DNA from 3 places in the Planococcus lenghuensis genome. Region 1 is predicted to be linked to each of the others. Evidence: riboswitches for the same ligand, from Rfam matches in the RefSeq annotation. Region 1 holds a riboswitch; each other region holds the start of a gene.
What was found. A riboswitch is a leader RNA that binds a small molecule or an ion and turns the genes downstream of it on or off. The one in region 1 is predicted to bind thiamine pyrophosphate.
Positions count from the first base shown of each region.

Region 2: linked by a shared signal. The riboswitch ahead of tenA (thiaminase II) and the one ahead of thiT (energy-coupled thiamine transporter ThiT) in region 1 are both predicted to bind thiamine pyrophosphate.
Region 3: linked by a shared signal. The riboswitch ahead of B0X71_RS09680 (YkoF family thiamine/hydroxymethylpyrimidine-binding protein) and the one ahead of thiT (energy-coupled thiamine transporter ThiT) in region 1 are both predicted to bind thiamine pyrophosphate.

Region 1 covers NZ_CP019640.1:934,552-945,055, forward strand. Annotated here, with positions in the region: gene B0X71_RS04660 (aminopeptidase) at 1-19, shown strand, start outside; gene B0X71_RS04665 (SGNH/GDSL hydrolase family protein) at 32-928, shown strand; gene B0X71_RS04670 (M20 family metallopeptidase) at 1,286-2,362, opposite strand; TPP riboswitch at 2,481-2,580, shown strand; gene thiT (energy-coupled thiamine transporter ThiT) at 2,669-3,241, shown strand; gene map (type I methionyl aminopeptidase) at 3,300-4,052, shown strand; gene B0X71_RS04685 (GntR family transcriptional regulator) at 4,191-4,844, shown strand; gene B0X71_RS04690 (DMT family transporter) at 4,863-5,846, shown strand; gene B0X71_RS04695 (TspO/MBR family protein) at 6,028-6,744, opposite strand; gene B0X71_RS04700 (polyphosphate kinase 2 family protein) at 6,861-7,640, shown strand; gene B0X71_RS04705 (M3 family oligoendopeptidase) at 7,698-9,494, shown strand; gene B0X71_RS04710 (GNAT family N-acetyltransferase) at 9,497-10,045, shown strand; gene B0X71_RS04715 (beta-class carbonic anhydrase) at 10,138-10,504, opposite strand, start outside.
Region 2 covers NZ_CP019640.1:1,615,549-1,626,052, reverse strand. Annotated here, with positions in the region: gene B0X71_RS08255 (3-oxoacyl-ACP reductase) at 1-449, shown strand, start outside; gene thiW (energy coupling factor transporter S component ThiW) at 539-1,027, opposite strand; gene thiE (thiamine phosphate synthase) at 1,024-1,677, opposite strand; gene thiD (bifunctional hydroxymethylpyrimidine kinase/phosphomethylpyrimidine kinase) at 1,661-2,494, opposite strand; gene thiM (hydroxyethylthiazole kinase) at 2,491-3,276, opposite strand; partial or broken gene tenA (thiaminase II) at 3,278-3,961, opposite strand; TPP riboswitch at 4,049-4,155, opposite strand; gene B0X71_RS08225 (hypothetical protein) at 4,294-4,860, opposite strand; gene B0X71_RS08220 (hypothetical protein) at 5,000-5,326, opposite strand; gene B0X71_RS08215 (universal stress protein) at 5,359-5,841, opposite strand; gene parC (DNA topoisomerase IV subunit A) at 5,995-8,421, opposite strand; gene parE (DNA topoisomerase IV subunit B) at 8,418-10,388, opposite strand.
Region 3 covers NZ_CP019640.1:1,875,130-1,885,633, reverse strand. Annotated here, with positions in the region: gene B0X71_RS09690 (universal stress protein) at 1-346, shown strand, start outside; gene B0X71_RS09685 (hypothetical protein) at 512-952, opposite strand; TPP riboswitch at 1,609-1,714, shown strand; gene B0X71_RS09680 (YkoF family thiamine/hydroxymethylpyrimidine-binding protein) at 1,809-2,399, shown strand; gene B0X71_RS09675 (ECF transporter S component) at 2,401-2,982, shown strand; gene B0X71_RS09670 (ABC transporter ATP-binding protein) at 2,969-4,405, shown strand; gene B0X71_RS09665 (energy-coupling factor transporter transmembrane component T family protein) at 4,347-5,141, shown strand; gene B0X71_RS09660 (IS1182 family transposase) at 5,434-7,335, shown strand; gene sstT (serine/threonine transporter SstT) at 7,258-8,529, opposite strand; gene brnQ (branched-chain amino acid transport system II carrier protein) at 8,628-9,974, opposite strand; gene B0X71_RS09640 (ABC transporter permease subunit) at 10,199-10,504, opposite strand, start outside.

The DNA of each region.
Region 1 (10,504 bases):
TGGCAGCTGGGCGTTTTAAGGAGTGAGGAGTTTGAAAAAAGTTTTACCTGCAGCACTGGCGGCATTCATGCTCACATCAACCGGAGTGCCGGCTGGCGCAGAGACGACAGAACCTGCAGCATATGTGGCGATCGGTGATTCACTCGCAGCCGGTCAGACACCGGATCAGGCGATCGATGCCGGATATGCAGACCTGATCGCACAGGAGCTGATGCGTAATCAGCCAGTCGCATTTTATACGAAAGACTTAGCTTTTCCCGGCTTAGCGGCAGGTGATGTGCTGGAGCGGATAGAGTCGGATGAAGCGCAAGATGTATTAAGTAAAGCCAACCTGATTACAGTTTCAGCCGGTGCCAACGATTTATTGCGGCTCGTGCAGGCTGACCCGGCCACCGGTGCCATCACATTCGACCAACTGACGGCCAATTTCGTCTTAAATAACGCCCGTGAACAGATTGAACTGCTGCTGGCAGAACTCGCAGAACAGGCACCGCAGGCAGACATCTATGTCATGGGTTATTACTTCCCGTATCCACACGCCAATGACCTTCAAAAGCCGGGACTGGTAAAACAGCTTGAACTGTTGAATGTTATTCTTGAACAAGAAGCGATCGATGCCGGGGCAGTGTTCGTCCCGGTCGCCGAGGCGTTCGGCACAGAAGCGGTGACGGAAATTCCCAACCCGGCTGACGTGCATCCAACGGTTACCGGCTATCAGAAAATGGCGAATGCTTTCTTTGATCAGTATAAATCCGCCTGGCAAGTGGAAGCGGAAGAATTGCCACAGCCGGCACCGGTAACGTTTGAAGAGCTCCGGGAGCAGCGGGATCAACAGGAACAGCAGAAGTCTGCAGCGCAACCCACCGACCCTGTCAGAGAAGCAGAATTAGATACACTGGCTCTGTCAAAACCCCGGATATTTTTATGAAGATAAAGGCTGGCAAAATGGATTTTTCATTATCAGCATCCTGCCCAGCTGTTTTGACCAAAATTTGCTAAACACGATTATGGCCTATCCACACAGAAAAGCCGCACCGGTAAACTATAACCGGTGCGGCTTTTTGACGATTCAGTGACTTCTTGGATTTGCAGGACGAGGACGTGCCGCTGGGTCGGTTTTCCCTGACCGTTTTCGTTTGTTCAACGCCTTTTTCACAATTGGATATGCAATCGGACCGTATTTCATAGCTGTTTTCATTAATCGTTTTAGTTTCATAGAAGAATCTCTCCATTCATTTATGATCTTATTGGTATGTTTCCCGCGGAGAGATGTTGGCAAACATGCTTAGGACTCCAGTGCGTGAGCGACAAGAATATCCCTGTAATCTTCCACACTTGAAATTGAGACATACTCGGCGTTCCCATGCCAATCATCACCGGCTGGTCCGAATTCGATTGCTCCTTCACCGCCTTCGATGGCAGCTGCATAGTAACGGGTATCGGCAGCGCCATGCTGGCCGAAGAGAACGGGTTCGGTATCTGTCTCCTGACGAATAATCTCCTGAAGCCGTGCAATATATGGATGGGTGTTAGAAGTCACAAGAGCTGGTGTAGAGCCGCTCGCTGAGTATTCCATATCGAGGTTCAGCTGATCGCCCAAATCCCGCATCTGCCGCTCGATCTCTTGGGGATCCTGGGTTGGCAGAAACCGGATATCGTACGACATGTAACATAGTTCAGGAACTACGTTATACCGGTCTCCTGCGTTGATTTTTGCCAGATTCACTGATGGCTTATCGTAGTACTCAGAAGATTCCTTAGTGAAAGGCAAGTCCTGTAAGGCGGTATGGTACTTCATAGCCGCTTCGATGGCATTTATGCCTTCCCATGGCCGGCTTCCGTGTGCCGGTTTTCCTTTAAAAGTCATGTCCATGTGGATGATCCCTTTTGATTGCAGGCCGATCTTCAAACGGGTCGGTTCACCTGCGATGATAAAATCACCGGTGTAGCCCTGAGAAACGAGCCATTCAGATGTATGGTGTCCGCCGATCTCTTCGTCGGTCACAATGTGCAGCTGGACGATGCGTTCAAGTTTCGTCTCATCGAGATCGATAAACGCCTGCATCATTGCTGCAACACCAGCTTTCATATCGGCAGCTCCGCGTCCATACATCCGGTCCCCCTCCACCAACGGTGCAAACTGCTCTTTGTGCCCTGGCACGACATCAACATGGCCATTCCAGATAATGGTCTCACTTCCTTTGCCTTTCGAGGCTGTCAGCATGAGATATCCCAGATTATCATGGAGTTGAACATCCGCACCGCGTTCCTCGAGCCAACTGGCGCAATAACGCAATGCATCGTTAGCGCCTTCTTTCGTATCACTTTTGAACTTAATCAATTCCTTCAACAATTCAATCATTTCAATAGTCTCCTTTCTGATCGCTTCTATTCTATTCCTTTACCCATGATGCACGACAGGAAACTGCGTTGCAACCGATGGGGGAGTCGTGTACAATATATAATGTAATTGAATAATAGTGCACCACAAGGGGAGCATTTTGCTGAGAGTGAACATTTTGTTCTGACCCTTTGAACCTGTAAGTTAATGCTTGCGCAGGGATGTGGACGGAAATGAGACCTTTACCGGTGTCAGGCTCTGTCCTGACGCCGTTTTTGTATTTCCAGTTCTGGCGGCCTTTTGTTGGTGCAAAAGGAGGAGTTTGTTGTGAGGAATAAAAAGACATTAGTGTTGATGGAAATCGCCATTTTTGGGGCGCTTGCCTTTGTGCTCGATTTCATTGCATTCAAGATGCCGCAGGGCGGATCGGTGAGTCTGGTGATGATTCCGCTTGTGCTAATGACATTCAGACGGGGGATCGGCGCTGGAATTGCGACCGGTTTGCTGGTCGGGCTGCTGCAAATACTGGCAGGACCGTCTGTAGCGCCATTGACATTCGGATTCGTCGTCATGCAGGTCATCCTGGATTATCTGCTTGCTTATGCAGTGGTCGGATTCGCCGGTGTCATGCGCGGGATGTATCTGAAGGGCCTGAAAGCGGAGAAAAAAGGGAAGATGGTGGCGGCTGTTGTTATCGGCACGCTGATCGCATCGATTCTTCGCTACCTGGTGCATGTCACCACGGGTTATCTGTTTTTCGGCATGTACGCGGAAGGCAATCCGCTCGTTTACTCAATTGTCTATAATGCAACCTACATGATCCCGCTCTTTTTGCTCACGGCTGCTGTCTGTTCTGTTCTGTTCATCACGGCTCCGCGCCTGACAAACCCGGAACTCTGACCCGCGGATTCTCTTATGGTATAGTAAATAGAGAATTTTGCTGAAAGAAGGGTATTAGATGATTGCAAAAACAGAACAGGAAATTGAAAGTCTGAAAAAAGCAGGACAATTGGTGGCGAAAATCAGGGAAGAAATGAAGGCAGCCACCAAACCAGGTATCACAACGAAAGAATTGGATGAGCTCGGCGGCCGGCTGTTTGAAGAACTTGGCGGTGTATCGGGCCCGAAAGATCAGTATGATTTTCCCGGTTACACATGCATCAGTGTCAATGAAGAAGTGGCACACGGCATTCCAGGGAAACGGGTGATTCAGGAAGGGGATATCGTCAATATCGATGTTTCCGGTTCTCTTGATGGTTATTTTTCTGACACGGGCATTTCATTTGTTGTTGGAGAAGGTCACGAGGATAAGCAAAAGCTGATTGACGCAGCCGCGCGGGCGTTCGAGCGGGCGATGTCGAAGGTGAAACCGGGTTCCAAGTTGAACCAGATCGGTAAAGCCGTAGAACGGGAGGCGAAGGACCAGGGATTGTTTGTCATCAAGAACCTGACCGGGCACGGCATCGGCAAATCGCTTCATGAAGAACCGCAGCACATTTTAAATTATTACGATGCCTGGGAAAAAACCTTGCTCAAAGAGGGCATGGTGCTGGCGGTTGAACCGTTTATTTCCCAGAAAGCGGAACACATTATCGAGTCAGGCGATGGATGGACATTCATCACCCCGGATCAGTCGCTCGTTGCACAGATTGAACATACCGTGCTGGTTACAAAGGAAGGACCGGTACTGCTGACAGAGCTGGAGGAATAATAGTCTTCCGGTCAGTATCGACTATCGGTTAATTGCACATTTCGACGGACACCCGCTCAAGTGAAGCGGGTGTTTTTTTAATGCTGAAAAGTCGTTTTGAATGTTGCCTTATTAAGTGATATGCGATATATTGCTTTCATGAATAAAAAACTAATTAAACCGATAAAAAGACTGTCGCTTAGAGATGAAGTTTACCAAACCTTGAAGAAATCCATCATCAATATGGAATTGGAGCCGAATGAGCGCTTAAATGACAAGGAGCTGGCGCAGCAATTCGGAATCAGCCGCACTCCTGTCAGGGAAGCGCTAAAGCGACTGGAAGACGAAGGGCTCATTGAATCGCTCCCGGGATCTTCAACTCGAGTAGCGCCATTGAAACCGGAAGAGGCAAAGCATGCATTTGTTGTCATTGCAGCGTTGCATGCCTTGGCGACGCAGCTTGCCGGTTCCTTGATAACGGAAAGGCATATTGACGAGCTGGAACGGAGCAATCATGAGTTAAAGCTGGCTATTGATGAAGGGGACATTGCGGGAGCGATCGCAGCGGATGAAGCTTTTCACAAGGTTTTTTTGAATCTGGCAGGCAATCCGGAAATTTCTCTTGCATTGGAACGGATCTCACCTAAAATTCAGCGACTGGAAATGGCTCAATTTACTGCAGTGAGAGGGAGGGGTTCTACAGAGCGGCACCAGGAAATAATTTGTGCCTTCAAAGAAGGGAATCACGAACGTGCAGCCCGGCTTGTTGAAGAAAATTGGCTCAGTCTTGGTGAACTGCTGACGGAGGAGTAAGGGGAAGGAGGATGAAATTTGAAACCGATTTTGATTGGTATTTGTGCCGCCTTCTTTTTTGCTGTTACCTTTGTTTTAAATGCATCTATGGAGTTAGCCGGGGGCAGTTGGATCTGGAGTGCCTCCCTCCGGTATATATTCATGGTTCCGTTTCTTGTCCTTATTGTTGCACTGCGCAAAAATCTGAAGCCGCTTCTGCGTGAAATGAGAAAACAGCCGGGGCAGTGGATGCTTTGGGGGTTCGTCGGTTTCGGGCTCTTTTATGCGCCACTTTGTTTCGCGGCTGCCTATTCACCTGGCTGGCTGATTGCAGGGTCTTGGCAAATCACAATTGTATCCGGAGCGTTACTGGCACCGCTATTCCTTGAGACGCGACTTACAGCAGCGGGACCACTCCGAGCGAGAGGGGAAATCCCGGTTAAAGGGCTTGTTATGTCACTGATCATTTTAGCTGGAATCATACTCATGCAGGCTGAATATGCCACGCATTTATCTTTTGATCATATGCTGTTAGGTGTGGTTCCGGTCTTGCTCGCATCGTTTGCTTACCCGTTGGGAAACCGTAAAATGATGGATGTATGCAAGGGGCGGTTGGATGCTTACCAGCGGGTGCTTGGGATGACGATCGCAAGTCTGCCGTTCTGGTTCCTGCTTGCTGCTTACGGCTTTATGACAATTGGAATGCCGAGCGGCGGCCAAATGTTTCAGACGTTTCTGGTTGCGCTTTTTTCAGGGGTCGTTGCGACTGTCCTCTTTTTTATGGCGACCGATATGGTAAGAGGGAATATGCAAAAATTGGCTGCTGTTGAGGCAACTCAGTCAATGGAGGTCCTGTTTGCGCTGGCAGGAGAGTTGCTTCTGCTCTCAATCCCGTATCCTTCTCCATTGGCATGGACAGGTATTCTTGTCGTGATTCTGGGTATGGTTCTCCACAGTCTGGTATCAAACAGCAAATCAGAAATTCCTGCGATAAATGGGGCAGTGGATATGGCCGGAAAATAAACCGATAACAACAGTATGCGCCAACCCTGTTAATTTTCTTAATATAAGGCTCTGTTAAAGAACAGTATTGGTTTTTTCACTGCAAAAAATGTGGAGCTGTTTTGCGGAATATCAACAGAGATGTTTAACATAACTTAATATAAAAATACGGCACAGGATAAATGCTGTGCCGCTTCTGCTGTTAATCGGATTCAATTATGCGGCGCTTACGGATGAATAAAATTCCCGCCAGGATGACACCGCTTAAGAACAAGGAGGCCGTAGAAACAAGAAGTTCTGTAAGCGCATTCTCGACAGCAATGCCGATGAACGCCCAGATGAAGACAGACGGGTACCAGATATCATCGTAATGATAGCGGATGTGGAGTGCCAGTGCTGTGGCAGCTGTCAGCATGACCACGGTCCATAGTCCATCGCTGATTCCCCAGCCGCCCCAGTTGAAGAATGCCAGTACATAAGCGATATTAGCGATCAATGCAACAGTAACCCAACCCATATTCACAGAAATCGGAATCCGAAGCCTATTACGGGGTTCGTATTGAAAATAGAGACCCAGCAATGCAAAAAGGTATCCTGTCATGATAACGACCGATAGTAGAAAGAACTCGTAATGCCAGGAGAGCAGCCAGCTGATGTTCAGCACAGCGCTCAGCATAAAAAAGGTTGTCACTTTATAAGAAGGTGGAAAACCGCCCTTAAACTGTTTCCAATAAGCTGCTGCCCACACAGCCAGTAACAGATAAATGACTGGCCAAATTGAAAAAACATAACCTGCGGGTGTAAACAGGACAGATAGCCGATCCGATATTTCACCGGTAGTCTGGCCATTCAGCGGCAGTACATTCGCTGTGATGTTCAAAGCAATGACAGCTGCCAGCGAAAGTGTAATGAGCAGCATTCGAACCAAATCAATCCCTCCTTTACCTTTATCCAGTATACATCAGGAAATCGGCCAACAAATGACAGGAAATCGAATTTTTTGGGTAAACAGACAGTGAGAAAGGGGCGATTCCGATGAAACCGCTGAATGAACTGACCATGAAGGAACACGAAGCCGGTAAAGAGGCGTATAAAAAAGAGCTGAAGCAGCTGCAAAAGAAAATGCTGAACCTGCAGCAGAATCTGCTCAGGCGGAAAGTCGGTCTTATACTGGCGTTTGAAGGAATGGATGCGGCCGGAAAAGGAGGCGCCATTAAACGGCTGACGGCGGAAATGGATCCCCGTGGCTATGTTGTTCATCCGATTACTGCTCCGCAGCCGCATGAGCTCCGTTATCATTACCTGCACAGGTTCTGGCGCAAATTGCCTCAGCACGGCCAAACCGCAATATTTGACCGTTCCTGGTACGGCCGAGTGCTCGTTGAGCGGGTGGAAGGGTATGCCGAGCAGCAAGAATGGCAGCGTGCCTACGGGGAAATCGCTGAATTTGAACGAACGCTTGTTGACGAGCAATACATCATGATAAAGTTTTGGCTGCATATCACACCGGATGAACAGCTGGAGCGATTTGAGGACCGGATGAAGGATCCGTATAAACGCTGGAAAATCACAGAAGAAGACTGGCGGAACCGCGATAAATGGGAGCAGTATGAACAGGCGGCAGAAGATATGCTGCAAAAAACAGACTCAGAGCTGGCACCATGGGAAATCATTGGTGCAAATGACAAAAAACATGCGAGGTTGGAAGTGATGCGAAGAACGACCAGCCATATTGAAGAAGAGCTGAAACGGCGCGGATTTGAAATCCTGAAGCCGGACGAGCTGTATCCGCTTTCTGTTTCACGGGATGAATAACCATGCTATACTAGAAGTGTTTTTTGGAAAATTAGAACGACCGGGAGGAAATGACTGATGACAGTGGGGTACAAAGAAGTATGGAATCTGGAAGAGATTTTCCCTGGGGGGAGCGATTCCAAAGAATTTCGCGTTTATCTGAACAATGCTAAAAATCACCTTGAGACAATTGAAGAGACAGCGAAATTGTTTAACGTTCCTGATTCAGCTGAAGCAGCAGAACAGATTACAGCACTTCTGGAACAAGTAAAGGAAACAGCGCTCCCGCTGAACCAAGGAATTTCTTTCATCGGCTGTCTTCAGGCACAGGACACAGAAGACAGAAAAGCGGGGCTTCTTCAGAGCGAATTAGTGGCTCTTGATGCCCGTTTTATATCCGCTATGCAAATCGTACAGAAGAAACTGGCTGCCACTGGATTTGCTGTCTGGACAGCACTTATGGAAAATGAAGCACTGGTGCCGTTCCGCTTTATATTGAACGAATGGCGGGAAGAGGCGAAATTGCAGCTTTCCGAGCAGGAAGAACGGCTGATAAATGCCCTCTCAACAGACGGCTATCATGGCTGGAGTCAATTATATGACAAACTGGTCGGCGATATCCGTGTCAATGTGGACGTGGATAACCAGGAAAAGGTTTTATCTGTCGGACAGGCGGAAAATCTGAGTTCCCATGACAGTGAACATGTCCGGAAAACCGCTCAGGAAAAACTGGAGGAAGCGTGGGCGGAAAAAGAGGAATACTTCGCCCAAACCCTCAATCACATTGCCGGTTTCCGTCTGGCGGTTTATGAACAGCGAGGCTGGGAGGTACTGCAGGAACCTCTTCAAATGAACCGGATGAGCCGCGGGACACTTGACGCCATGTGGAACGCCATCAGCCGCCATAAAGAGCCATTCAAGCAATACTTAACCAAGAAAAGCGAATTGCTGGGAAAAGATAAACTCGATTGGTATGACCTGGATGCCCCGGTTACTGAGACCACGGGCAAATTATCGTATTCAGAAGGTGCTGCGTTTATCCTGAAGCATTTCGGTAAGTTCGGTCCGGAGCTGGAGAAATTCAGCAGAATGGCGTTCGAAAAACAGTGGATTGAAGCGGAAGACCGACCGAATAAAATGCCGGGCGGTTTCTGCACAAGCCTTCCGGAATCTGATCAGTCCCGCATTTTTATGACCTATAGCGGCTCGATGTCCAATGTATCAACACTGGCTCATGAGCTTGGACATGCATTCCATACACATGCCCTCCAGCCGGTTCACTGGCTGAATCAGCAATACGCAATGAATGTGGCTGAAACGGCGTCCACATTTGCTGAAATGATTGTCGCGGATGCAGCGGTGCAGGAAGCGGGGTCAGATGAAGAAAAATTGGCGCTGCTCGAGGATAAGGTGCAGCGGAGTGTGGCTTTTTTCATGAATATCCACGCCCGCTTTCTGTTCGAGACCCGGTTCTATGAAGAGCGGAAAGAAGGGGTGGTGCCTGCATCCCGGCTGAATGAATTGATGGAGCAAGCGCAGAGAGAGGCATTTGCAGACAGCTTGAATACACTTCATCCGCATTTCTGGGCGTCTAAGCTGCATTTTTATATTACAGATGTGCCGTTTTATAATTTTCCATACACGTTCGGTTATTTGTTCTCCTTAAGCGTATATGCTAAAGCGCTTGAGGAAGGGGCAGGATTTGAAGAGAAATATGTGGCGATGCTGCAGGATACAGCCGTCATGACAGCCGAGGATTTAGCGATGAAGCACCTGGGTGAAGATATTACACAAGAAGCGTTTTGGGAAAAAGGAATAAGTTTATGCATCAACGATGTTGAAGCGTTTCTTGAATTGGCGTCTGCGAGGGGATAATCATGAAATTGCTGTTTAATGGCCGAAAATGCTACATCCGGGCCATGACGCCGGACGATGCAGAAGAAATGGTCCAGCTCCTTGTCAGGAACCGGGATTACTGGTCGGTTTATGAACCGCGTCATCAAGACAGCTACTTTACTGTTGCCGTTCAGCGGCAGAAAATTCGAGAGTCTCAATACCAGATGAGAGAGAACCGGGAGTATAGCTTCGGCATTTATGACCTTGGGACAGACCGACTCATCGGGCATATCTCGCTTTACAGTATTAAGCGGCTGCCATTTCTGAATGCCTTGGCCGGCTATTCAGTCGATGAGGCCTATGCCGGAAAAGGCATTGCAACAGAAGCGCTACAGCTGGTGCTGGATTTCGGATTCGATCATCTGAGCCTGCATCGGATAGAAGCATATGTTTCACCGGAAAATACAGGCTCCATCCGCGTCCTGGAAAAAGCCGGGCTCCAGCGGGAAGGATTGCTCCGCGAATTTTTGTTTATCAATGGCAAATGGCGGGACCATTACCATTATGCTATGCTGGAAGGCGACTTTTGAAAGGGTAAGGCCGCCTGGCGTATTTGGCGGAAAGAAATCAGGCGCTTTTTCACCGAATAACAGACAGAAAAAACCGCTGAGCATTTTTATGCTCAGCGGTTTTTGTATCCTTCATCCACCAGATCCAGTTTGCCGGTCTTCGGATCGATGACCAGTCCATGAACGGGAACGGTTTTGTCCATGAACGGGTGCTGTCTGACCATCTGCACACTGTGCCGGACACTGTCTTCCACATTTTCAAAGCCTTCGAGCCAGCGATCAACGTCGATTCCGGAAGCCCGGACGGTGTTAAGCGTCTCTTCTGTAAGACCGCGCTCCTTCATCTTCGTCAGAATCGGCGCCGGCTGCAGGGCGGACATGCCGCAGTCGTGGTGGCCGATAATCAGTACTTCCTGAGCGTTCAGCTCATAGACTGCGACGAGCAGGCTGCGCATGATACTGCCGAAAGGGTGATTCACA
Region 2 (10,504 bases), 680 kb from region 1:
AGATCCAGTGGGAAGATTATCAAACCCAGCTGGACGGCAGTGTAAAAGCTTCTTTGTATACCACACAAGCTGCAGTTGAAGGTATGTCCCGGCTCAATTTCGGTCGAATTATTACAATCGGGACGAACTTGGTCCAAAACCCCGTTGTGCCTTATCATGACTACAACACCAGCAAAGCGGCATTGATTGGCTTTACCCGGACAATGGCAAACGAATTGGGCGCAAACGGTATTACCGTCAACATGGTATCCGGCGGGCTGCTCCAAAAAACGGATGCCAGTGCTGCCACTCCGGACGATGTCTTCGATCTGATCAGCGCGAGCACCCCGTTAAAGCGTGTGACGACTCCTGAGGAAATGGCGGATGCTGTGTTGTTTTTCTCATCCCCCTGGAGCCGGGCGGTCACCGGGCAGAACCTCATTGTCGACGGCGGTCTCGTGATGCATTGACCGCTACTAAAAGAAAGACTCCGGCACTACTGCCGGAGTCTTTCTTATGTCTTCTTATTTTGAAGTATCCCGACTCCTACTCGAATTTCTTAATAAAGCAATTGAGTCGCTTTGGATTTCATTAGTCTCGAAACAAGGATAACACCGAGCACTGCACCGCTTATACTCGACACAAGGAACGGTGGCATGAAAAAGAAAGCGGCCGCTTCTGTTCCCATCAAAATCCGGGCATACGGAACAGCAATCAGCGAGGCGATAATCCCGGTGCCGATAATTTCGCCAACTGCAGCCAGCCACAATTTCCCGAACTTCAAATACAGGATGCCCGCAAGAAATGCCCCGATCATGCCTCCTGGAAACGCAAGCAATGAACCTGTTCCGGTCATGACTCGGACCACACCGGTCAGAAAAGCGATCAAAACCGCCGGACCCGGTCCGAACAGAACCGCTGCCATGACATTGATGGCATGCTGAATCGGATAAGCGCGGGCGATACCTGCTGGAAACGAAATAAACGCCGAGCCCGCAACGGCGATAGCGACAAACATGGCCATCAGTACCATCTGCTTTGTCTTCATAATTGAGGAGCTCCTTTGTATGCTTCCTTAAAGAGGTTCACTTGACCTCGTACATCTTCCGCTCCTGCAAGAGATGAAATGACCGCTACACTTTCCGCGCCCGCCTGATAGACGGCGCTGGCATTTTCCGGTTTAATTCCGCCGATGCCGACAATTGATAGCGCAGGAAACGCTTTTTTAACAGCCACAATCCCCACAATGCCTGCAGGCGGTTTCGCATCATCTTTGGAACGGGTGCCATAGACGGGCCCCATTCCGACATAATCTGCTCCATCAGCTACCGCCCGCTTCGCTTCTTCGACTGAATGAACCGAAACTCCAAGAATTTTATCCTTTCCGATCCGGCTCTGAACCGATGCACAGTCCAAGTCTTCCTGCCCGACATGGACACCATCTGCATCGATGGCACATGCGAGTTCGACATCATCATTTATAATGAACGGCACCCGATGGCGGCGGCAGAGCTTTTGACATGCCAACGCAAATGTTTTCAGCTCTTTACCGGTTAATGCCGCTGTCCCTTTTTCTCTTAATTGAAAATGGCTGATGCCGCCAATTAACGCTTCTTCCAAAATAACTAACGGGTCCCGGCCCACTGCGTTTGTTGTTCCCATAATGAAGTAGACCGATGGCTTAGTGAACAACTTCAATCGGATTCGCCTCCTTCGTTGTGTTAAAGGCCGCATGATTTGTCGGACCATACCCTGTTCCGATATTCAGCCGATCCGTAAGGGCCGCCTGGATGAATCGTTTTGCCGTGTGGATAGCATTTTTCATACTCTGTCCTTTTGCCAGTTCCGCGGCAACAGCAGCAGAAAACGTACAGCCGGTTCCATGTGTCTGATCCGTATCGATCCGCGGTGAACGGATCAGAAATGACTCCCCTGTTTTACTCATGTAAAAATCTTCAGCGATATCCGGATCCTTCCCGTGTCCGCCCTTAATGATAACGGAAGCTGCGCCTGCCAATACTATTTCCTGTGCCGCTTTCTCGCGGGAAGCTGAATTATGGATCGCTATGCCGCTTAGCACTTCCGCTTCCGGGATATTAGGTGTTACCACTTCGGCAAGCGGCAGCAAGTACGCTTTCAACGCATCCACCGCTTCCTGCTGCAGAAGCGAAGCTCCGCCTTTCGCAATCATGACCGGATCCACGACGACGTTTTTCCATCCGTAGCGCTGAATCCCTTTTCCTGTCGCTTCAATGATCTCTGCATCAAACAGCATGCCGGTTTTCAGAGCGGCAATCTGAAAATCCGTCCCGATGGCATCGAGCTGTTTTTCCACGGCTTCTCTTGTCATCGGATAAATCCCATGGACACCACGTGTATTCTGGGCGGTTACAGCTGTCAGAACTGATGTGGAATAAACCCCGAGTTCCTGAAACGTTTTGATATCCGCCTGAATGCCGGCGCCGCCGCCTGAATCTGAGCCGGCAATCGTCAGCACTTGTTTCATCATACTCATAAAGCCCCATCCTCCATTCGGTTAAGCTCATCAATATCGCTTTGTCTGACAGATGATAATGCATCAAGGAAAGCAGTTTGGAAACTGCCTGGCCCTTTCACATGCTGAGCTGCTTTCTCTCCGGCAAGTCCGTAAAACCGGAGTGCTTCTGCAGCCGCAGCAAGCGGGCGATCCGGTGACACTGCCGAGAATGCCGCAACCACAGCACTCAGCAGACACCCCATGCCCGTAACGGAAGTCATGATCGGATCACCGGATGCGTTTTCGATAACAGTGTCCCCGTCTGTCACCACATCGGTTTTTCCGGTGACAGCCACGATTACTGAAAGCTTTTTCGCCGAGCTTCGCGCAAGTTGGGTTATATCTGCTTCCCCTGCTCCGGCATCCACTCCTTTTGATTGCCAATCTGCCCCCATAATCGCAGCAAGCTCACCGGCGTTGCAGCGAAGGACGCTGACTTCAACTTCCTCCAGTATCCGCTTCACCGTTGACAGGCGATACGGCGTGGCTCCGGCTCCGACCGGATCCAAAATAACCGGAACTCCTTTTTTGTTTGCCGCTTTTCCGGCAATCAACATGCTTGTCACAGTTGTTTCATTCAATGTGCCGATGTTAAGTGAAACCGCTCCGGCGAGAGCCGCAAGATCCGCTGCTTCTTCCGGTGCTTCTCCCATGATTGGGGAAGCTCCGAGTGATAGAAGCCCGTTCGCCTGGAAATTTGAGACGACATGATTTGTAAGGCAGTGAATAATCGGCTTTTCGGCTCTGATTTGTGTCAGCATGTTACACACCCGCTTCTTTTTTGGTTTTTAGCGCCCAATTTTCCATTGTCCACGCCTGTTCCCAGAAATTCCATTCGTAATAGCTGCTCCGTCGGAAGCGCTCTTTCAATTCTTGTCGACGCTGTTCCGGCAAATCTTCTGCAAGGGAATTCATCCGATTAATTTGTTCATTCACCAATTCGCCGAACCATTCGGAACTGTAAGTCCCGATTCATTTCTCGAAAATCGGATGGTCGGGTTGTGCTCCCTTCAGGCGTTCGCCGGCTTCGTGATAGAGCCAATAGCAAGGTAGAATTGCAGCCAGCACGTCAGCAAGATCCCCTTCCGCCGAAACATGCATGTGATTTACATAGGCATATGCGCTCGGCGACGGTTCAAATGCGGCCCAGTCAGCTTCTGTCACACCAAGTAACGCCATGAATGATTCATGCAGCGCCATTTCTGCCGCACATGTCTGTTCTGCATGATGAGCGAAACTTCTCGTCGTTTCCAAGTCTTTCGCTTTTGCAGCTCCGAGTGCCTGCACTTTCGCAAAATGGGATAAGTAATACGCATCCTGCATCACATAGAACCGAAACACATCCAATGGCAGCGACCCTTCCGCGATTCCCTTTACGAATGGATGATTAAAGCTCGCTTCCCATAGCGCATCATTTTCCAACCGGATTTCCTCACAAAAAGTCATCTTTTCCATCTCCTTTTCTGCAAATAAAAAACACCGCTTTCCAGTAAAGGAAAGCGGCGTCTGCAATTCAGCTGAGATGAAAAATAAGCGTGCATTCGCCCACTTCCCTCCGCTGGTATGATCCAGATCAGGTTCAAAGGGTCCAGGCTCTGCCCGTCTCAGCCGTTTTTCATACGGCTCCCCTAGTGGATTGCGATATTTTGTTGTCGGAATCACTATACCATAAAAGCGAAACTTTCTCAAAAATGCTTAAACAGAACTTGCAGTTTACCGGAACAGCCATCAATAGCCGCCATGATATCCTTGAATTTCTGCTCTGAAAGCATGCTTGGTCAGCTGACCCACAGCATTTCCGTTTGCTCGACTGACCAAGTACTTTCCCGTTCCTTCAATTCCATTCGAAGTCCGATCGCACCGAGACCGCCTTTAAATTTTGTTCCTTCCATGATGGCCTCCGTCTTGCTGGTAAACCGAACGTCTTCAATCGTCAGGAGAATGCCATCAATGGTCATTGTCTCTTCATCCATCATTCCTTCCTGTTCAATTGTCTGCATGTCGCCTTCCCGGGTCTCCACCCCATAGGTATCTTCGAAATATACCAGGACCTCTGCGATCACTTCTGGCCCTGGCTTTTCCCCACTCTCTTCAGCAGTTTGTGGTTCTGTCGCCGCATTCCCCGTAGGCCCGCCGTCAGCTGCAGGCAGCTCCTCGAAATCAATGATCAAATACTCCATCCCTTCATTGAGCCCCGAATCTTCGGCCAGGAGGGTCTCAAATGCGGCGATATAGAATTCCGCCATTTCCTGTCTATTTTCTGCTTGCGGGCTCTCTGCTTGCCCGCAGGCAGAAAGACTGATTGTTATGATAATGAATGCCGATTGAATGATAGTATTCTTCATGTCCAGCCTCCGGATCAGTTGACTTAAATTCATTATATGTATTTACGACCAGTCTAACGTTATCAAGCAAAAAAGCACCGTCATCCGGTGCTCTTTGCCCAATTCTCTGCCGTATTTTGATCAGCGCTTTTACTGCGGATCACTCATCTTGTCCGGCTTCGATCATCAGGAATGTGGCCGTGATGATATGCATGATCATGCCTATGAGAGGAATCCAGCCAACAGCCGATGCGATAATGCCCAATATATGGCCCGTTCTTTTGCGGCCTGCTTGGATGGTCAGGATTAAGGCAACAATATGAAAAGCCAGCATGATGAGCAGTGGCATCCAATTCAAACTAATGATGAATAATCCGCCAATAATCGGGATACCTAGCGCCGCTTCCAGTCCGCCTCCGACCCATTTCAACACCCGGGTTTCGCTTGTAGGAATCGGTTTATGTTCAGGAACTTTTGCCAGTTTCATGCGCTCGCCTCCATGTAGGGAAATGCGTTTCTTCAGGCTTCCGCGGCTGCTTCATCGATTTCTTCTTCTGTCCGGACAACCAGCACATCACATGCACTCATCCTTGCGATCGACTGGGAGACACTGCCCATGATAAACCGTTCCACCCGGTTCAGCCCGCTGGCACCACAAATGATCAGATCTGCGTCAATTTTCCGGGCCACCCCGCGTGGAATCGTAACTCGTGGAGAACCGCGCTCAATAATGATCTCCACCGGCTTCACACCCGCCGCTTCCGCTTCTGCTTTATAGCGGTTCAACAGCTTTTCTGCCGCCTTTCTCGCTTGCTGTTCGCCTCCCCTCATGACAGAACTGTCATACATTTTATTCCCTTGGAACAAACGGGCATCCAAAATGTTGACTATGAACAAAGCAGCCCGGTTCCGCTGGGCAATACCAATGGATTTTTGAAACGCCCATTCCGCTTCTTTTGAGCCATCGACAGCAACAAGAATCCGATCATACTGTAGGATCATGGTCTTGTATCTCCTCTCGATCATTTACTTTTTATTATTCGACCTGCTTCTCCAAAGTTCCTGCATTGCCATTGCATCATTTCGGGACTAGATTCTTGCATACAAAAAAGCACCGCCCGCAGGCGATGCTTTTCATTTGTTTCCTATATTGTTTTATTCCGGCTGTTCCACACGATAAACAGTGACCGCCCGGCCATCCGTTTTCTCATCAAGCAGGAACGAACCATTGGAATACCGGTCTGCCGCTTTCAGTTTCTTAATACTGACCGGAATCCGGTGCCCTTTTTCGGTTTCAATGATAATTTCTTCCGTACCCTGTACTCCGATGACGCCTGCCACACTATGGGGATTGGACTTCACTTCCCGCAACATGACCAGCCCCCGTTTGGCACGGGTGCCTGTTTCAAATTCAGATGGCTTCATTTTCTTCACAGCCCCGCGTTGGGTGAGGAGGAGCAATTCAAAGTCTGGCCCTTCTTTGATCAGGAGAGCAGATACGGTCTCATCGCCATCTTTCAAGTTGATGCCTTTTACGCCCGCTGTCCTAAGTCCCGTCACCGGCACTTCCTCCATCTGGAATCGCACGCCGTATCCGAACCGGGTCGCCATGAAGAATTCCGGTTCATCCGTGTGGAGTGCTGCAAAAATCATGCGATCATCTTTCTTCAAATTCATCGTCTTGATCGGCTTCGAATAACGCTGCATCTGATAATCTTTCAGTGCCGATTGTTTCACGAGACCATTCGCGGAAGCTGTTACAATCGTTGCTTCCTCTTCAAATGATTTAACGGGCAGCACTGACAGAACGGCTTCCTCGTCGTCAAGCGGGACAATGCTCGATAAATGCTGGCCGAGATCTTTCCAGCGGATATCCGGCAATTCGTGAACCGGCTGGTAGACAAAATTCCCGGCTGTCGTGAAGATGAGGAGCGTATCCTGTGTATTCAAATTGCCTTCGAACAGCAGCATATCACTTTCTTTCATCGCGAACTCCTGGCCATTGGATGCTGCATGCGAGCGCAGGCTCGTCCGTTTGACGTAACCATCTTTCGTGACGGTCACGATCACTTCCTCGCTTGGCACGAGCAATTCTTTCGTGATTTTCAGTTCTTCGATCTTCTCTTCGATGACCGACCGGCGCGGCTCTGCAAATTGCTTCCGGACAGCGGTCAGTTCTTTCTTAATCACTTTGTTTAATTTTTTAGGGCTCGTCAGGATACCGGTCAACTCTTCAATTTTTTTGCGCAGTTCCTGCTCTTCTTTCTGAAGTTCCGAGATATCGGTATTCGTCAGGCGGTAAAGCTGAAGCGATACGATTGCTTCCGCTTGTGCTTCCGTGAACTTATACGCTTCTTTTAAATTGGTTTTTGCATCCCGCTTATCCGTCGATGCCCGGATCGTCTTGATCACTTTGTCGAGAATTGACAAGGCTTTCATGAGCCCTTCGACAATATGAAGCCGGTCATTCGCTTTCTGCAAATCGAATTCAGACCGCTTTGTGATCACTTCTTTTTGATGGTCGATATACGCATCCAGCAGTTTCGGCAAGGTCATCACCGTCGGCCGGCGCTTGTAAATCGCAACCATATTAAAGTTGTAGCTGATCTGCAGATCGGTATTCTTGTACAGGTAATTCAACACACCGGTTGCATCGATGTCTTTTTTCAGCTCAATGACCATGCGGAGACCCGTTCGGTCTGATTCATCCCGCACATCCGCGATGCCTTCCAGCTTCCGGTCAAACCGGAGGTCGTCAATCTTTTTGACAAGGTTTGCTTTATTCACTTCATACGGAATTTCCGTAATGACAATCTGTTCCTTGCCGCCTTTCAGGCTTTCAGTTCCCGATTTGGCCCGAACAACGATCCGGCCCTTACCGGTTTCGTATGCCTGGCGAATGCCGTCGGTCCCTTGAATGGTGCCCCCGGTCGGAAAGTCCGGCCCTTTCAGTACGGTCATCAGTTCCTCGACCGTCGCATCCGATTTATCCATGCGCATCAGCACGGCATCGAGCACTTCGTGGAGGGCGTGCGGCGGAATATCCGTCGCATACCCCGCGGAAATACCTGTCGATCCGTTGACGAGAAGACTCGGGAATTTCGCCGGCAGAACCGTCGGCTCGTTCTCGGTGTCATCGAAATTCGGAATAAAATCCACGGTCCGTTTATCGATGTCCCGCAGCATTTCAGATGCAATGGCTGACAATCGGGCTTCTGTATAACGCATCGCTGCCGGCGGATCGCCATCCATTGAACCGTTGTTACCATGCATTTCAACCAGCATGTGCCGGACTTTCCAATCCTGGCTCATCCGGACCATCGCCTCGTATACCGAGCTGTCACCGTGCGGATGATAGTTACCGATGACGTTTCCGACGGTTTTCGCCGATTTCCGGAACCCTTTATCGTTTGTGTTGCCTTCCCGGAACATCGCATACAGAATGCGTCGCTGTACCGGTTTCAGGCCGTCGCGTGCATCCGGCAGCGCCCGGTCCTGAATAATGTATTTTGAATAGCGGCCGAAGCGGTCGCCGATCACTTCCTCCAGAGGAAGGTCCTGAAACTTTTCGAGCTGCGTCAAATCACTTCCTCCTCTTCATGAATCAAATCGTTTTCCAGAATGTTGTTATCGTCTTCAAGACCAAAGTCCACATGGCTTTCGATCCATTTGCGGCGCGGTTCCACTTTATCGCCCATCAATGTTGTGATATGACGCTCTGCACGCGCGCCGTCTTCGATCGTCACGCGGATCAACGTGCGCGTTTCCGGATTCATCGTCGTCTCCCACAGCTGGTCAGCGTTCATCTCGCCAAGTCCTTTATAGCGTTGAATTCCATAGCCTTTGCCGATTTTTTTGATGGCGGCATCCAGCTCGTTTTCTGTCCAAGCATATTCGATCACTTCTTTTTTGCCGGCGCCTTTGGAGACTTTATACAGCGGCGGAAGTGCGATATAGACTTTCCCGGCATCGATCAGCGGTTTCATGTAGCGGTAGAAGAATGTCAGGAGAAGCACTTGGATATGCGCGCCATCCGTGTCGGCATCCGTCATGATGACGACTTTGTTATAGGCGATGTCATCCACCGCGAACTCAGACGCCACACCGCCGCCGATTGCGTGAATGATCGTGGAAATTTCTTCATTTTTCATGATATCTTCAAGTTTCGCTTTTTCCGTGTTGACGACTTTCCCGCGGAGCGGCAAAATCGCCTGGAAGCTGCGGTCGCGCCCTTGTTTGGCAGATCCGCCGGCCGAATCCCCTTCCACGAGATACAATTCATTTTTCTTTGCATTGCGGGACTGGGCCGGTGTCAGTTTACCGGAAAGCAGCGTATCGGACTTTTTGCGTTTCTTGCCGTTCCGTGCATCTTCCCGCGCTTTTCGGGCTGCAAGCCGCGCCTGCGATGCCCGGATGGCTTTCCGGACGAGCGATGCGCTGAGTTCCGCGTTTTCTTCGAGGAAGTACATCAGCTTTTCCGATACGACCGCATCGACCGCGCTTCGCGCTTCACTTGTGCCAAGCTTGCCTTTTGTTTGTCCTTCAAATTGCAGCAATTCTTCCGGAATCCGGACGGATACGATCGCCGCCAGGCCTTCCCGGATATCCGAGCCATCCAGGTTTTTATCTTTTTCTTTCAGCAAGTTGATCTTTCTTGCGTAATCGTTGAATACCCGGGTCATCGCCGCTTTTGCGCCTGTCTCGTGCGTCCCGCCGTCCCGCGTCCGCACGTTATTGACGAACGACAGAATCGTCTCCGAATAGCCGTCATTGAACTGGAACGCAAATTCCACTTCAATGCTCTGCTGTTCCCCTTCAATGTATCCCACTTTATGGAGCACATCTTTCTCTTCATTCAAGTACCGGACAAATGCTTCAATACCGGTTTCGAACAGGAACGTCTCCTCTTCGGCTGTGCGCTCGTCTTTCAATTCAATTGCTGTATTTTTCAGCAGGAACGCCGACTCACGCAGCCGCTCGCTCAACGTTTCGTAATTGAATTTCGTTGCAGAAAAGATCGACGCATCCGGTTTGAAATGGATAAGTGTGCCGCTTTCCTTCGTCTTTCCTTTTTCCTCAAGTGTTGTGACGGGTTTTCCGCCTTTTTCAAATCGCTGTTCGAATACTTTGCCGTTCCGGTAGATGGTCACCTTAAGTGATTCCGACAGCGCATTCACAACTGAAGCACCGACGCCGTGCAATCCGCCGCTGGTCTTGTAGCCGCCCTGGCCGAATTTTCCGCCGGCATGGAGCACGGTCAGAATAACTTCCGGTGTCGGCTTACCGCTTGCATGTGTCCCCGTCGGCATTCCCCGACCATAATCCCGCACGCTTACTGAATTGTCTTCATGAATGGTAACGGAAATGCGGCTGCCGTAGCCGGCCAACACTTCATCCACGGAATTATCAACGATTTCGTACACAAGATGATGAAGCCCCCGGGTATCGGTTGAACCGATGTACATACCTGGTCGTTTCCGGACAGCATCGAGCCCTTCAAGCACCTGAATGGCATCTTCGTTATATGTGTGTTCCTGTAATTTTGCCATTAATTTCCCTCCAACAAACACATGTTCGCTTCTCTGTTTAATCGTATCGGTCCTGTGAGTTTCTGTCAAATTAATCTTTTTGTCAAATAAAAAGAGCGCTATGGCGCCCTTCAGTC
Region 3 (10,504 bases), 940 kb from region 1:
GAATATCATTGATACCCGTGCGCTTACGATGGTCGGTAACGCGAACCCGGATTACGCAGAGGGGCTACGTAAATCGAATCAGAAAATGCTGGATGACTATAAACAGCAGGCGGAAGCGGCAGGAATTCAGCGCGTGGACACAGTCGTGGCCGTCGGTTTTCCAAAGACGGCGATTTCCCGGAATGTTGCAAAGAAATTCGACGCCGATTTGATCGTGTGCGGCGCAACCGGCATGGGCCCTATTGAACATTTCCTGCTCGGAAGCGTCTCAGAACATATCGTACGCACCAGCCGATGCGACGTGCTGGTCGTCCGCACCGAAGAGCACGCGGAAGCCAATAGCTGAGATCCAAGATGCCCAAACTGAGGAATCGTCAGTAACGCAGCTGCCTGCGAGATGGAAAACGGGCGGCTGCGCTTCTTGTTCTGAGCTGCGAGACGCGCAATTCACCCGAGTGAACGACAATCAAAACTGCAGGAACTGTTCGTATCCTTCGTTGAAGAAATTGAATTAGTCCTCTTCCACTTTTTCATCATCCCGGTAGACATGCATCTTGTGTTTCGATATCACGTGCAGGTTCTCATAATGATTTTGAAGCAGCCGCTCCGCATATTTGGCTTCCACTTGGCTGATGGCTCGCTCATCACTGTCCGTCAGTCTCATACCTTCTCCTATATAGACGTATTGGTCTCCGTATTCTCCACCTTTATCCAAGTACTGCTTAACAATATAAATGCCTTCATCATCGTAATAACCGTAGTTTCTCGGCGTCAGAAGGTACGATCCTTCAACTTCCCCAAATTTCGTGAGGTCATCCGCCCCCACCATTTCTTCCACTTCGTTTTCGTTCGGCACAGGCTCATACACCCACATGAACCACCCGAACGCCACTATGCCTGCAACAAATAAAACGGGGGCAGCGATCAGCAACAGCAACCATTTCCTTTTCATCTTCTCCCTCTTTTCTTTTCGAACGGGATCACGCATTATTCCTTGGATTGCCAACCCTTTTCTCTACGTTTAGTTTACCGCAAATTTCCATAAAGCCAAAAGTTCTCATGGCATATATGCCAGTAAAGTACCCGGCAAAAATAACTGCTCAATTAAATGCTTCGCCGCGTATCTTTTGAGATTAATGCAATCATGTACATCCAGGTTCTTCTCAAGAGCTCCAGACCTGAAATGCCGATATTAAGTGCCGTTTCCGTCAATGACCTTTAATAGGTCTATTTGGCTGTATAGCCGTTCCGGTAGTTTTATCAATAATCCGTTAACTTAATAGAAAAACCTTAAATCACTGGTACATATCTGCTTTTCGGAATCAAAAAAAGGGTAATTATACGGGTTGTCTTTTTGTTGCCCCTCCTGGTTTTCGCTTGATTTGCCGCTGTCTCGGAAATCCTGTAATAGTCGGAATGCACACGCTAAAAACATGAGGTTGAGAGCACGCCGGGCCGGCTAATCTTTTTCAGTCATTCTCTTCACGTCCCTCCGCTATCACCGATTTTGATTGATCTCTATTCAAGAACCGGTTTACATCCGTTTTTCCCTCCTGTACACTGAAGGTGCCGGAAACATCCGGTACATGACAAAAACTGCATACCGTTTTTCTGCACTGGGGGTGCCCACTTTGGCTGAGATGCGAGCGCGAGCTCCGATCCCTTATGACTCGATCCGGATAATACCGGCGTGAGGAAGTGCAGTGACGTTCCGTACACTTCTTTTTGTTTGATTGCTATGGATACGTGGCTGCATCTTCGCGGATGCGGCCTTTTTTCATGGACTCAAACACAAGGAGGAATTCAAAATGGAACAACAGCACTGCGGCACAAGCCCGATCGTCGGCTTTCGGTTTTCGCTTCATCCGATGAGCGACCGGTTTATCGACATCATCAAAGGGGCTCTTCACGAAACCGATACATCCCGGGTCTGGATGCATACCGATGACGTCTCAACCGTCATCCGGGGCAAGCAGCCACACGTCTTCAATGTCGCTAAAGCCCTTACGCTTCATGCGGCAAAGACCGGTGAACATGTGGCATTGTCCGGCACCTTTTCTGCGGGTTGTCCGGGTGACACGGAAGGCGATGTGTATTTGAAAGCGGATGATGAACTCCAGAACACAGACGACCGGAACCAATATGTCTCTTCGCAGTTCGCGCTCTATCCGATGAATAATCCGGACTACATGGCGATCATTTACCGGGAAGTCGACCGGGCAAAGGCGCGCGGCGTCTTCAACGACTCGATGCATTACGCAAGCGGCATCCATGGCGACATCCATGACGTCTTTGCCTTTTACGAAAAGGCGTTCACGCATGCCCGCTCCAGTCGATTCCCGCATCTCGTCATGACCGTCTCGATGAGCCTCAATAGCCCGTCGCACGGAGGGCAATAATATGCTGAAGTCATGGAAACTGAAAGAAATCATCTTGATGAGTGTCTTCGCCGCTGTGTTCGGCGTGGTTTACTTGCTATTCGTCCATATCGGAAACATCTGGGCCGGGTTCATCGGCCCCATCGCCTACGAGTGGATCTTCGGCATTTGGTTCATTGTCTCGATTCTGTGCGCGTACATCATCCGGAAGCCCGGTGCGGCGCTCGTGTCGGAAACGGTGGCAGCGGCTGTCGAAGTCATGCTTGGCAATGCGATCGGCCCACGGCTCATTCTGTCCGGCATTGTCCAAGGACTCGGCGCAGAAGCGGTATTCGCCGCAACGGGCTATAAGCGGTATCAGACGTGGGTGTTGATGCTGGCCGGTGCCGGGTCCGCCGTGTTCAGCTTCGGCTATGGCTATTTGCTGTCGGGCTATGCGGCACTGGATCCGTCGTTTGTGGCACTCATGTTCACGTTGCGGGTGCTGAGCGGGGCGTTGATCGCCGGACTTGGCGGCAAGTATTTGGCAGATGGTCTGCTGTTGTCCGGTTCTCTCCGCGGTTATGCCATTTCGTATGACAAAAAAGGTGATGCCCGTGTGTGAACCGGTTATTTCATTTGAAAACGTTGCATTCCGCTTTCCGGACGAGGAGCGGAATACATTGCAGGACCTGTCTTTTGAGGTTCATCCCGGGGAGCGGCTCGTCATCAGCGGTGTGAGCGGATCGGGCAAAAGCACGCTCTTGTATTTACTGAACCGGCTGTATCCCGATAACTGCGACGGAGTGCTCACGGGTCACGTTCAGCTGTTCGGGAAACCGGCTGCAACTTACGCGCCCGGCGAGATATGCCGGCAGACAGCGACGGTGCTTCAGGATCCCGATGCGCAGTTCTGCATGCCCACAGTCGAGCAGGAATTGGCATTTACGCTGGAGAACCTGAAGATCGGCCGGACAGAAATGGAGAGCACCATAACTGCTACATTGGAATTAACCGGTCTGACTCCATACCGTCATGCAGTCATTCAAACGTTATCCGGCGGGATGAAACAGCGGGTCGCACTTGCCTGTGCGATCGCCATGCAGCCGGAAGTGCTCGTGCTGGATGAGCCGATCGCCCATCTTGATCCGTACAGCGCACAAGCATTCATTGAGCTGTTGGACAAACTGCAGGACACCCATGGCTGGACCGTGATCGTCGTCGAGCACCGGCTGGAGTTATGGGAAGGGTTCTTTACGCGGGAACTCGTCCTTAACCAGGACGGGGTACTGCAGGCGGACCGGCCGTTTACCGCTCCCTGCTCCCCGCCGTTTCCCGTTAAACGAGCTTCAGCGCTTGATGACATAGCATTAAAAGCACAAGGCGTATCGGTTTCGATCAATGGCATTCGCATACTTCAGGATATCTCGCTCACTGCGGCAGCGGGAGAAATTATGGTGATCGCCGGTCCGAATGGCAGCGGGAAGTCCACGCTGTTAAAAGCTTTATGCGGAATCGTGCGGATCGATTCAGGGAAATTAACAGGGCTCACCGCCGGCTATGTGCCGCAGTCCCCGGAGTATTTGTTCATGACACAGCGGGTGGCGGATGAACTGACTTATTCCGGGTGCTCCACTGCGGAAGAAATCCGGATCATCGCCGACCGGCTCGGTCTTCGGTCCATTTGGGATGCCCATCCGTTCGCGGTCAGCCACGGACAGAAGCGGCGCGTGGCGACCGGGGCGATGATGGCCGATAAACGCCAGGTTCTCCTCATGGATGAGCCGGCAGCGGGCCAGGATGCGGCTGCTCTTTTGGAATTGGCGGCACTCATCACGGAACAGGCCCGCTCCGGCATGACGGTCGTAATTGTGACGCATGACATGGCCTTCGCCGCAGCGGTCGCAGATTCGGTACTGCTCATGAAGGAAGGTCGGCTGTCCCGGAAATTTCTCCCCGCCGAACTATGGCAAGAGCCGGATGTATTGAATGCTTATCATTTGGTATCACCGGAAGGAGCGGCTCGGCGTGCAGCGCATTTTGCATGACATGAACCCGGCGGTGAAATTGGCCATCGTCACAGGTTCCGTCCTCGTCCTGGCGTTGTTCTTCAATCCTTGGACGCCGCTGTTCTTTTTTATCGGCATCGTGGTGATCCAAGCGTTTTTCAGCCGGATTGCCTGGAAACGGTATGTGCTCTTTATGCTGCCGTTCGTCATTACAGCGGCCGGGTATTTGTGGACGACCGTTGTGTTTGCGGCGGATACGGAAGGACCGGTCATCTGGAGCTGGGCCGGCATTGACGTGACGGCCGAACAATGGAGCCGGGCGCTGTCGCTCGCTTTCCGGGTGCTCGCTTTTTCATCGGTATCTTTACTGTTTGCGTTTACGACGGATCCGGTGAAGTTTGCGCTCAGCCTGATGCAACAGCTCAAACTATCACCGAAACTCGCCTACAGCATGCTCGTCGGCTATCAATTCCTGCCGGTGCTCCGGGAGGAATTCATCCAGATCCGCCAGGCCCAGCGGCTCCGCGGTATTGGAACGGAAACCGGGCTACTGCACCGCGTCCGCAACATCCGTCGCGTCTTGATGCCCATGCTGGCTGGCGCAGTGCGAAAAGCGGAACGGACGGCCTTTGCCATGGAAGCCCGGGGATTCACGGGTGAGCCCCGGACCGTTTTCTTTGAGCCGGTTCCGCTCACTCGGACCGATGCAGCGATGGGGATGGTGTTTACTGGTCTGCTTTTGGCAAGCTGCATCGGAGGTGTGAATCTGTCCTGACGTTCAATTAAATACAAGGGGCTGTCCCGAAAGGTCATGAAAAATGACCTCGAGGGGCAGCCCCTTTTTTCTATTCGTAAAGAAGTAGCTGGGGTTCGGCCCGGCGGACGCTTTCCGCGGGCACGGCTTCAGACGCTTCCCTCGCTATACTCGGTCCAGGGTCTTCAGCTCGTGCTGGTCCCGCAGGAGTCGCCGCCGGCCTTCCCGCTAGTCAAGTCATCAATGCATACAAAAATCGTCCGTTTCTGTAAAATGGGAGTTACCACACAACCACTCAGAAAGGACGATTTTTATGCGCAATCCAACGATTGCTTCTACCGATTATACCATGCAACCACCTCTTCCGTCAGGTGAATTACTTGAACACGAAACCGCAGTTTCCACCCAAGGGCGCCGGCCGGCGCCCGCATTCAAACCGTATGATCCGACCCAGGCCTTATCCATTCCTGATATTGGCGCCCTGATTCCCGACCATCATGTGGCTCGTGTGGTGGATCAGTTGGTTGAGGCTTTCCCCGATGAGGTGTTGACCGCCTGCTACCCTGGCGGGGGGCGACCACCCTTCCACCCGAAACTGATGCTCAAAGTTATTCTCTATGCCTATTCCCAAAAAGTTTATTCCTGCCGGGGCATCGCCACGATGCTGCACGAGGATCTTCCGGCGATCTGGCTGGCGGCGATGCAGAAACCGGATTTCCGGACCATCAACCATTTCCGGAGCGTCCGAATGGGAGCGGTCATCGATCAGTTATTCGAGTTCACTGTTTTGGAACTTCACCGGCAAGGGTTTGTCGAGTTTGAGAACTACTTCCTGGACGGGACGAAGATGGAAGCGGACGCCAATAAGTATAGCTTTGTCTTCCGTAAGGCGGTGACGGGGCGGGAAGCGAAACTGAAAATCAGAATTCAGGAAACGCTTCAGGAAATCCAGGAGATTGCCAAGGCGGAGGGATTGGAACTGGGCCAGCTGGCCGAGGAGCCGGCGGCTGCGGAATTGGCTTCAATTGCGAACCAGCTGGAAGACCAAATGGACATCCTGACGGATCTCATTGCTGAGGAAGAGATTGTGGAAAACAGAAAAGGACTCCGCAAACGGCACAGTCTCCTGAAAAAGAAAGTGAAACTGATTCGTGAAAACTTCATTCCTCGCCAAGAAACGTATGCGGAACAGCTCGCCGTCTGTGGAGAGCGCAACAGCTTCTCGAAGACGGACCCGGACGCCACATTCATGCGGATGAAGGAAGATCATATGAAGAATGGCCAGCTGAAACCCGGATACAATATCCAGATGGCGACCGAGAATCAATTTGTACTGTTCTATACCATTCATCAGCGCCCAGGAGATGCTCGCTGCCTGATTCCACATCTGGAAGAGCTGCAGGCATCTGCCCTGCCTATGCCGAAGACCATCGTCGCGGATGCCGGCTATGGAAGCGAAGAGAACTACCTCTACCTGATCGGGGATGAAAAAGAACCGCTTGCCGGCTTCCTGATCCCGTATGGCACCTATCTGAAAGAGCAGACGAAGAAGTTTAAAAACAATGAATGGAACGCGAAAAACTGGACGTATGAAGAAGCGGATGACCGATTCATCTGTCCAAACGGCCGCCGCGTCGTTTTCAAAAAGTATCAGGAGAAGAAAAATGCATCGGGCTTTGTTCAGTCCTATAGAATCTACGAATGTGAAGACTGTACCGGATGTCCGCTGAAAGAATCGTGTACCAAGGCGAAAGGGAACCGTCAGGTTCACTGGAACCCGGTCTACGAGGAATTGAAAATGAAAGCGAAAGAAGCCCTTGAATGTGAGGACCGAAAACTGGTATACGCCCGAAGAAAAATCGAGGTGGAAACCGGTTTCGGCGATATCAAGGGCAATTTGGCGTTCCGCCGGTTCCATCTCCGGGGGCTTCAGAAAGTGCACATCGAATTCGGACTCATCGCCATGGCGCATAATTTTCGGAAAGTGGCCGGTTTCCTCCGGTCACTTTCCGAAAAAGCGAACTTTAAAAAAACAGGGAGAGAACAACCGATTGGTTATTCTCTCCCTGTTTTTAATTTAGGGGGCTTTTTGGACAGCCCCTTGTTTAAACCTTCTATATCATACAGAAACATTTACTCAGCTGTTCGCCAAATCTTCAGCCGGTTCCTCGATGTCAAACGCATGCTGGGTTTCCGGTTCTTCCGCTCCATTTAAGTCCTTCTTGTATTCAGCCGTAGCGGTGAACAGAACATCGGTGGATGAATTCAGCGCCGTCTCGAACGAATCCTGCAGGACGCCAATGATGAAACCGACTCCTACGACTTGCATGGCGATGTCAGCCGGGATGCCGAACAGGCTGGCGGCCAGCGGAATCAGCAGAAGCGACCCACCCGCGACACCGGAAGCCCCGCAGGCACAGACTGCAGCCAGTACGCTCAGCAGAACGGCTGTCGCGAGGTCCACTTCAATGCCTAGCGTATGGACGGCCGCAAGTGTCAGAATCGTAATCGTAATGGCGGCTCCCGTCATATTGATGGTGGCCCCGAGCGGAATGGACACAGAATACGTATCCCGGTCCAGCCCCAGTTTGTCGCTCAACCGCATGTTCACCGGAATATTTGCAGCGGAACTTCGGGTGAAAAAGGCAGTAACGCCGCTTTCCTTAATGCACGTCCAAACAAGCGGATAGGGATTTTGGCGGATATTAGCATAGACGATGAGCGGATTAACCACAAACGCCACAAAGAGCATACAGCCGATCAACAGGACCAGTAATTCCCCGTAGCCGAGCAACGCGGTCAATCCATTTGTCGTGATCGCCGCGATGACGAGCCCCATAATACCGAGCGGCGCGAACCGGATGACCCATCCAACCATTCGGGTGACCGCATCCGAGAAATTGGCCAGCACCGTTTTTGTTGAGTCGGAAGCGCTTCGGAGCGCCAGTCCCAGGACGATGGCCCAAGCTAAAATTCCGATGTAGTTCGCATCCGCAAGCGCACTGATGGGGTTATCGACAACGTTCAATACCAATGTGGTCAGAACTTCAGCCACTCCGCCGGGGGCCGTTAACTCTTCAGTCCCTTCTGTCAGCGCGATGCTCACAGGGAAAGCGAAACTGAAAAACACAGCCACCAGGGCAGCGGAAAACGTCGCCGTAAGATATAAAGCAATAATGGTTTTCATATTGGTCTGCTGGCCTTTTTGGTGCTGCGCGATGGAAGCCATCACGAGAACCAGGACCAGGACCGGCGCGATGGCTTTCAGCGCCCCTACAAATAATTCCCCTAAAATGGCCAGGGGTTCCGCGGCTTCCGGAAAAAGAACAGCCAGGCCAATCCCGAGGATCAAGCCGAGCGCGATTTGCTTAACCAGGCTGATGCGGTTCCAAGTTTTTAGTATTCTCATAGATATTCCCCCGTTCATTTCGAACAATAGTGTACCATAGCTTGCTTGTTTCTTCGGCAGTAACGTAACGCGTTCAGAAAAATTTCACAGTTGACTGATTATCCGACTGAATCGTAAGAAGGGCGGATTCCTTTTGTCCGGATCAGCGAAAACAAGGAGCCGCCAATCCCTCCGACGATGGCCGGTACCATCCAACCTAAACCGACTTCATACAATGGAAGAATGGATGTGAACAACTCATCGACTGCAGGCACCGTGATACCTGCAGCGCCTAATCCATCGAACACAGCGACGACAAAAGACAGCGCCATACTCCCCTGGTATACTTCTTTTTTGCCGTTAAATACCGGATGAACAAAAGTGAGCACGATTAACAGGATGGCCAATGGATAAATGGTGACCAAGACCGGAACTGAAATCGCGATCAGTTCATTCAGCCCAAAATTGGCTAATCCCGCACTGAATGCGGAAAACAGAAGAACGAATTTCGTGTAGGACACCCCGGGCATCAGCTGCGCGAAATAAGAAGAACAAGCCGTGATCAGCCCGATGCTCGTCGTCAGGCAGGCACCGGTTACAATCAAGCTGAGCAGCATGCGGCCGTACGCACCGAAATAATGGTTGGATGCGTTGGAGAGAACAGCTCCCCCGTTATCCAAAAGACCGAATCCGCCGACGCTTGAAGCTCCGATGAATGCGAGCGAGGTATAGATGATCCCCAGAAGGGCCGCTGCGATCCCGCCTGCTTTCATCACAGCGAGCAGCACTTCTTTTTTGCCGGAAACCCCTTTTTCTTTTACCGCATTGATCACAATGATGCCGAACACGAACGATGCCAGCGCATCCATTGTCAGGTAACCCTCTTGGAATCCCTTGAAAAACGCATTCGTCATATAGTGATCAGCGGGCGCCTGAATGATTCCGATCGGCCGGATGATGGCGATCGAGATCAAGAGAGACACGAGAAGCAGTAACAGAGGCGTTAAAAACTTTCCGATGATATCCACGATTTTCGAAGACTTTAACGAGAAAAACACCGTAATGCCAAAAAACACAACGGAAAACACGAATAACCCGAGTACCGTATAGGCTTCCGGGATAAACGGCTTCATCCCGATTTCAAACGCGACCGTGCCCGTTCGCGGGATGGCGAACAAGGGGCCGATTGCTAAATAAAGCACGACGGTGAAAACAAGGGCGAAAACGGGATGCACGCGGTTCGCCAGTGACTGCAGATCGCTTTTACCTGACATTCCGAGTGCGATGATCCCAAGCAGCGGCAAGCCGACCCCGGTCACGATGAATCCGGCATTCGCGGCCCACACGTTCGTGCCTGCTGACTGGCCAAGCATCGCCGGAAAAATTAAATTCCCTGCACCGAAGAACAGGGCGAATAACATAAAACCTAATGTGAGGATGAAAGAAAAAGACAGTTTACGAGGCATTGCATGATCTCCTACTCTGGTTAAAGTTCGAACATATCTGAATATATCAGCTTATACCGGAAGTCGCCACCCCTATGTTCTATTTTTCTGCCGCTGACCGGCCAGCAAATAAAAGCCGCCCTTTCGAGACCGTTTGATCTCAAAAAGGCGGCTGTTTTCAGTTGATATTTATTGGACAATTTCAAAAGTGAAATGTGATACCGGGACAGCCACACAGCTTCCCCCTAGACATCCCGCTTCCTGAAGCTGTACACCGCAAATCCCAGCACGGCAATGCCGTAAAGCGCCGCGTACCAGACGAGTGCATTGCTCGGAGCGGAAATGCTTGTGAACATGCCGCCTTGTGCGAACGCGAGCGGGTTATCTGATGTATTGAACAAGAGATCGGTCATTTTGCGGTAAATGGAATCGATCGGATACACCAAGCTCATGACGATGCCGAGGTTGATGAGGGTCGCTTTCTCGAGGATTGCCCCGAATTGTTCGATGAATCCGCCGATGAACGCCGCCCCGTACAGTACGATGGACAC